2 regions of the Paenibacillus sp. FSL E2-8871 genome follow, and region 1 is predicted to be linked to the other one. Evidence: a T-box and tRNA genes for the amino acid it is inferred to sense, from the RefSeq annotation. Region 1 holds a T-box; the other holds one or more tRNA genes.
The links. A T-box is a leader RNA that pairs with one kind of tRNA and senses whether it is charged. The one in region 1 lies ahead of ileS (isoleucine--tRNA ligase), so its partner is inferred to be a tRNA-Ile.

Region 1 (3,388 bases):
GATTTGACTGTAGCGTCCCTACGATTGGATGGCATAGCCGCAGATGTAACACGGCTTAGTCGAAGCAAAATTCTTGCTCCCATCAAGGCTGGGCGCGTTCGGGTAAATTGGAAAGTGGAAGAAGACCCTTCCTGCGGACTTAAAGATGGTGACATGGTATCTATTCAAGGATTTGGTCGATTCAAGGTTCTAGAGGTTGGTAGTTTGACGAAAAAGGGCCGATACCGTGTTCAGGTTGGTAAATTTGTGTGAATCCCTTGCAGGAATCCGGCTTTACTTGTCGAAATTGATTATTTCGAGGGAATCAAACATTTTTAAAGCAGGACGCCGATATTTTATAAAAGAGGCGAACCATGAATGGCAGTTGGAACGTCGATACATCCTCTGCCTTTACTTGAAGTACAGTCTTTCTTCTTTGTCTGCTGCGCAGGTATGGTTCAGAGACTTAGAAGGTCCGAAATTTCTAGGAGGTGCACAGCATGCCATTAACACCGCTCGATATACATAACAAGGAGTTCTCTCGGAGACTTCGCGGTTATGATGAGGACGAGGTCAACGAATTTCTGGATCAAGTAATTAAGGATTACGAAAGTGTCATCCGTGAGAACAAAGAGCTGCAGAATCAGCTTTTGTCCATTCAAGAGCGTTTAGATCATTTTGTGAATATTGAAGAGAGTTTATCGAAAACGATCTTAGTCGCTCAGGAAGCGGCGGATGATGTGAAGAACAACTCCAAGAAGGAATCGCAGCTCATTATCAAGGAAGCGGAAAAGAACGCGGATCGGATTATTAACGAAGCGTTATCCAAATCCCGTAAGGTTGCTATTGAGACTGAAGAATTGCGTAAGCAAGCTTCAATCTATCGCACTCGTTTCCGCACATTGGTGGAAGCACAGCTCGAGCTGTTGTCACAAGATGACTGGAATGCCTTGGAGAGTCGTGAGGCAAGCGAGAACGTAACTTTTAAGGATGATGTTCTACATCGTATCTAATGCATTATGATGAATGAATGCTGCTTGAATTTATAGGGGGGAATTCCCTCTAATTTATAATTTCATGCTATAATCGGCTAAATAGAGGGAGTTATTCCCTCTATTTTTATTTTTCGCTAAAATCGATCATAATAAAGTATTCCGCCTGCACAGGTATACTCCTAATTGCGGATTTGGCTAGCGGTTGTTGACATTTAGACTTAAAAAGTCTATAAATAGAACATATCTGTATAATGTTTATATGTATTCGATGACGGGACAAGTACGACAAGGTAACGTTCTCCAGAGAGTCGGCGATTGCTGAGAGCCGATTGTTCGAACCCTGCCGGAAGATCTTCCCCTAGAAGTTAAGCTGAAGCGTTGATCGTGCGTAAGCTTAGCCGTCCGCCGGACGTTACACCGGACCTGTGCATGAGATTTACGCGCAGGACTGAGATTGTGCTGAATACACTCCCCTTAAGGATGTGCTCATGCGCAGAATTAGGGTGGTATCGCGAGCGTTGTCTCGCCCCTTTGGGGGTGAGATGACGCTTATTTTGTTGTTCCGGGGTGGCCATCCCCCTAAATCCCCCTTTCTAAGGGGGACCCCAAAGGGCTGCCGCCCTCTGGACACCCGCAATGTAAAGCCTCGTGCAAACGGGTACGGTGGTGGAAGCGAACGGACTCATGTGGCTGAAGGAGCGGCCCTTCTTAGGCTCCCCTGGCGGGTTCGCCTGCGGGGCCTTCATTGCTAGGGCAGACCGACGTTTCACTCGCCGCTCCATGTGGCACCCCGAGCCAGTGCTGCCCTGCGGGATTGCGGCTCGGGTACCGAAGGCAAGAGCTGAATCAGACTGCCCAAGGATCGAAAAGAGCTTTACAGACTAAACCATGAAAGGATTGACCATCACATGCAAAAAGTAGATGTCAAAGAAAAAGCACGGGCAAGAGATGTCCGCATATTGAAGAAATGGAGCGACGAAAATACGTTCCGTAAATCGATGGAGAATCGTGAAGGACGTCCGAACTATGTATTTTACGAAGGTCCTCCAACAGCGAACGGTGCACCGCATATCGGGCACGTACTGGGCCGTGTAATCAAGGATTTCATCGGTCGTTACCAAACGATGAAAGGTTACCGCGTGGTACGTAAAGCGGGCTGGGATACACACGGTTTGCCAGTAGAACTAGGCGTACAAAAGAAGCTTGGCATCTCCGGCAAACAAGAGATCGAGGAATATGGCGTAGAAAAATTCATTCAGGAATGTAAAGACAGCGTCTTCGGTTATGAGAAGCAATGGCGCGAGTTTACAGAGGGTATCGGATACTGGACGGATCTAGATAATCCTTACGTAACTTTGGATAACACGTATATCGAGAGCGTGTGGAACATCTTGGCTACTGTGCATGACAAAGGGTTGCTCTACCGCGGACACCGTGTTAGTCCTTACTGCCCAAGCTGTCAGACTACCCTAAGCTCCCATGAAGTAGCCCAAGGCTACAAGACCGTCAAGGATCTCAGTGCGACTGCAAAGTTCAAACTGGATGACAGTGGAGACTACGTACTAGCTTGGACGACTACACCTTGGACGCTGCCAGCACATATGGCGTTAGCCATGAACCCTGACATGGATTATGTACGTGTACAACAAGAAGACGGTATCTACATTGTTGCCAAAAATTTGGTGGAGGAAGTAATGAAAGGCGAGCACACAGTCCTTTCTACACATAAAGGTTCCGAGTTTATCGGCAAAACCTACGCTCCTCCATTCGGATACATCAAGGCAGAGAAAAGCAATGTCATCGTAGGTGCTTCCTTCGTTACAGATTCCAGTGGTACAGGGATCGTACACATGGCACCAGCGCATGGTGAAGATGACTACAAGACTTGCCGCGAGAACGGCATCAGCTTCGTGAACGTGGTTGATAATTCCGGTAAGTATACGGATGTAGTATCTGATTTTGCTGGACGCTTCGTGAAAGATTGCGATTTGGATATCGTTAAAGCTTTGTCTGAAAAAGGACTGCTTTACGGCAAAGAAAAATACGAGCACAGCTATCCGTTCTGCTGGCGTTGTGATACACCACTCTTGTACTACGCAACAGACAGCTGGTTCATCAACACTACAGCGATCAAAGATCAGCTGATTGCTAACAACAACAGTGTAGATTGGTATCCTGATCATGTACGTGAAGGCCGTTTCGGGAAGTTCCTGGATGAACTGGTGGATTGGAATATCAGCCGTAATCGTTACTGGGGCACACCGCTTAATGTTTGGGTATGTCAAGAAACGGGCAAAGAGTTCGCTCCACACAGCATTGAAGAACTGAGAGCGATGGCGATTGGCGATGTACCTGAGGATATCGAGCTGCATAAGCCTTTTGTAGATAAGATCAAGCTACGCAGTCCTTTCAGC
Region 2 (3,388 bases), 2.6 Mb from region 1:
TTATAATAAGCTTCTGCCTGCTCATGGCTACTCAACGCATCAAGGAAATCCTCTGGGGCTTCTACCTCCCGTAATTGATGATCTTGCTCCATCGTCACATGCACAATATCACCGGGTTGAGCTTTGGCTAGATCCCGTAGTTCTTTCTTTACCACCATAAAATGCTTTCCGTTTCCATGGGGCATAAGCGTTCCTCTATAGGGGATTCCATTTACACTTCCTTTTACCTGTATTCTGGACTTTGTTTCAAATATTTGTTCGGCATCAAAAGGGACGTTAAGATAAGTCCAGCTCCCACTTGCATCAGGTCGCACTAATTTAGCTTCAAATTCAAACATTGCTACCTCCTCAACTAAAAGCCCTAAGTTCTATTGTATCCATATGAATGTAACTATACAAAAAAACACCTGCCTATAATAGACAGATGTTTCTTAATTATAAGCGGGTGATGGGAATCGAACCCACGCTATCAGCTTGGAAGGCTGAAGTTCTACCATTGAACTACACCCGCAAAGGTATAAAATCGGGATGACACGATTTGAACATGCGACCCCCTGGTCCCAAACCAGGTGCTCTACCAAGCTGAGCTACATCCCGTCAAAACATGTAATTACTTAGTAATAAAAATGGCGCGCCCTGAGAGATTCGAACTCCCGGCCTTTTGATTCGTAGTCAAACGCTCTATCCAGCTGAGCTAAGGGCGCAAAAATTATGGAGCGGAAGACGGGAATCGAACCCGCGACCCTCGCCTTGGCAAGGCGATGCTCTACCGCTGAGCCACTTCCGCAAAATATGGTGCGCGTGAAGGGACTTGAACCCCCACGTCGTGAAACGCCAGATCCTAAGTCTGGTGCGTCTGCCATTCCGCCACACGCGCACACTTTAAAAATAATGGTGAGCCATGAAGGACTCGAACCTTCGACACCCTGATTAAAAGTCAGGTGCTCTACCAACTGAGCTAATGGCTCTCATAAATGGCTGGGGATATAGGATTTGAACCTATGCATGACGGAGTCAAAGTCCGTTGCCTTACCGCTTGGCTAATCCCCAACAATAATTAACTAAATGGCGGAACCGACGAGATTCGAACTCGCGATCTCCTGCGTGACAGGCAGGCATGTTAGGCCAACTACACCACGGTTCCATAGACATAATGCATAAGAGTAAATTGGTTGCGGGGGCAGGATTTGAACCTGCGGCCTTCGGGTTATGAGCCCGACGAGCTACCGGGCTGCTCCACCCCGCGTCATTTAATAATTATATACTATTCATTCACACTAAACCAGCTAGTCCCAAAACATCATGCTTAAGGAAAATTTGGTTGCGGGGGCAGGATTTGAACCTGCGGCCTTCGGGTTATGAGCCCGACGAGCTACCGGGCTGCTCCACCCCGCGTCGTTCTTAAATGAATATGGTGGAGGCTGAGGGGATCGAACCCCCGACCCTCTGCTTGTAAGGCAGATGCTCTCCCAGCTGAGCTAAGCCTCCATGTTATGACCCGTATGGGATTCGAACCCATGTTACCTCCGTGAAAGGGAGGTGTCTTAACCCCTTGACCAACGGGCCATGCTAATCTTATGTTCCAACGAACCACCAAGGCTTCTCATCCCTAACAGGGAAGTAAATTCATGGCGGAGAGAGAGGGATTCGAACCCTCGAGACGCTTGTGGCGCCTACACGATTTCCAATCGTGCTCCTTCGGCCAAACTCGGACACCTCTCCATAAATGGCTCCCCGAACAGGACTCGAACCTGTGACAACTCGATTAACAGTCGAGTGCTCTACCAACTGAGCTATCAGGGAATATGGTGGGCCTTAGTGGACTCGAACCACCGACCTCACCCTTATCAGGGGTGCGCTCTAACCAGCTGAGCTAAAGGCCCTTTTTAAGACACATCAATATTAAGGGCAAAAAAAATACCACGGGTAATGTGGTTGTCCGCTTGGCGACGTCCTACTCTCCCAGGACCCTTCGGTCCAAGTACCATCGGCGCTGGAGGGCTTAACGGTCGTGTTCGGTATGGGTACGTGTGGAACCCCTCCGCTATCGCCACCAAACGGGCATTTACATCGTAAATGCTCAGGCTTGATGCCTGAAAACTGAATCCGAATTGAATTTGCGTTCTAAGTATAGGATAAGCCCTCGACCGATTAGTATTGGTCAGCTCCATGCATTACTGCACTTCCACCTCCAACCTATCTACCTCGTCGTCTTCAAGGGGTCTTACTAATTGGGAAATCTCATCTTGAGGGGGGCTTCACGCTTAGATGCTTTCAGCGCTTATCCCGTCCGTACGTAGCTACCCAGCCATGCTTCTGGCGAAACAACTGGTGCACCAGCGGTACGTCCATCCCGGTCCTCTCGTACTAAGGACAGCTCCTCTCAAATTTCCTGCGCCCACGACAGATAGGGACCGAACTGTCTCACGACGTTCTGAACCCAGCTCGCGTACCGCTTTAATGGGCGAACAGCCCAACCCTTGGGACCTACTTCAGCCCCAGGATGCGATGAGCCGACATCGAGGTGCCAAACCTCCCCGTCGATGTGGACTCTTGGGGGAGATAAGCCTGTTATCCCCAGGGTAGCTTTTATCCGTTGAGCGATGGCCCTTCCATGCGGTACCACCGGATCACTAAGTCCGACTTTCGTCCCTGCTCGACTTGTAGGTCTCGCAGTCAAGCTCCCTTATGCCTTTGCACTCTTCGAATGATTTCCAACCATTCTGAGGGAACCTTGGAACGCCTCCGTTACTCTTTAGGAGGCGACCGCCCCAGTCAAACTGCCCGCCTGACACGGTCCCCGTACCCGATTAGGGTACTAGGTTAGAACCTAGATACGATCAGGGTGGTATCCCAACGGCGCCTCCACCGAAGCTTGCGCTCCGATTTCTACGGCTCCCACCTATCCTGTACAGATCGTACCCAAATTCAATATCAAGCTGCAGTAAAGCTCCATGGGGTCTTTCCGTCTTGTCGCGGGTAACCTGCATCTTCACAGGTATTAAAATTTCACCGGATCTCTCGTTGAGACAGCGCCCAAGTCGTTACGCCATTCGTGCGGGTCAGAATTTACCTGACAAGGAATTTCGCTACCTTAGGACCGTTATAGTTACGGCCGCCGTTTACTGGGGCTTCGGTTCATAGCTTCGGGTTACCCCTAACCACTCCCCTTAACCTTCCAGCACCGGGCAGGCGTCAGCCCGTATACTTCGCCTTGCGGCTTCGCACAGACCTGTGTTTTTGCTAAACAGTCGCTTGGGCCTTTTCACTGCGGCCCCCTCGTGCTATTCACACTACCGGGGCACCCCTTCTCCCGAAGTTACGGGGTCATTTTGCCGAGTTCCTTAACGAGAGTTCTTCCGCGCGCCTTAGAATTCTCTTCTCGCCT

Region 2: it encodes a tRNA-Ile, which carries the amino acid that the T-box ahead of ileS (isoleucine--tRNA ligase) is inferred to sense. The anticodon was not compared.

The regions. Positions count from the first base shown of each region.
Region 1 is NZ_JBBOBV010000001.1:2,942,799-2,946,186, reverse strand. It holds gene NYE25_RS13505 (YlmH family RNA-binding protein) at 1-252, shown strand, start outside; gene NYE25_RS13500 (DivIVA domain-containing protein) at 480-992, shown strand; T-box leader at 1,234-1,508, shown strand; gene ileS (isoleucine--tRNA ligase) at 1,883-3,388, shown strand, end outside.
Region 2 is NZ_JBBOBV010000001.1:5,566,239-5,569,626, reverse strand. It holds gene NYE25_RS25100 (YdeI/OmpD-associated family protein) at 1-338, opposite strand, end outside; tRNA gene NYE25_RS25095 (tRNA-Gly) at 441-511, opposite strand; tRNA gene NYE25_RS25090 (tRNA-Pro) at 524-597, opposite strand; tRNA gene NYE25_RS25085 (tRNA-Arg) at 628-704, opposite strand; tRNA gene NYE25_RS25080 (tRNA-Gly) at 713-787, opposite strand; tRNA gene NYE25_RS25075 (tRNA-Leu) at 794-877, opposite strand; tRNA gene NYE25_RS25070 (tRNA-Lys) at 893-968, opposite strand; tRNA gene NYE25_RS25065 (tRNA-Gln) at 976-1,050, opposite strand; tRNA gene NYE25_RS25060 (tRNA-Asp) at 1,067-1,144, opposite strand; tRNA gene NYE25_RS25055 (tRNA-Met) at 1,170-1,246, opposite strand; tRNA gene NYE25_RS25050 (tRNA-Met) at 1,319-1,395, opposite strand; tRNA gene NYE25_RS25045 (tRNA-Val) at 1,413-1,488, opposite strand; tRNA gene NYE25_RS25040 (tRNA-Glu) at 1,495-1,566, opposite strand; tRNA gene NYE25_RS25035 (tRNA-Ser) at 1,630-1,722, opposite strand; tRNA gene NYE25_RS25030 (tRNA-Asn) at 1,728-1,803, opposite strand; tRNA gene NYE25_RS25025 (tRNA-Ile) at 1,807-1,883, opposite strand; rRNA gene rrf (5S ribosomal RNA) at 1,942-2,058, opposite strand; rRNA gene NYE25_RS25015 (23S ribosomal RNA) at 2,132-3,388, opposite strand, start outside.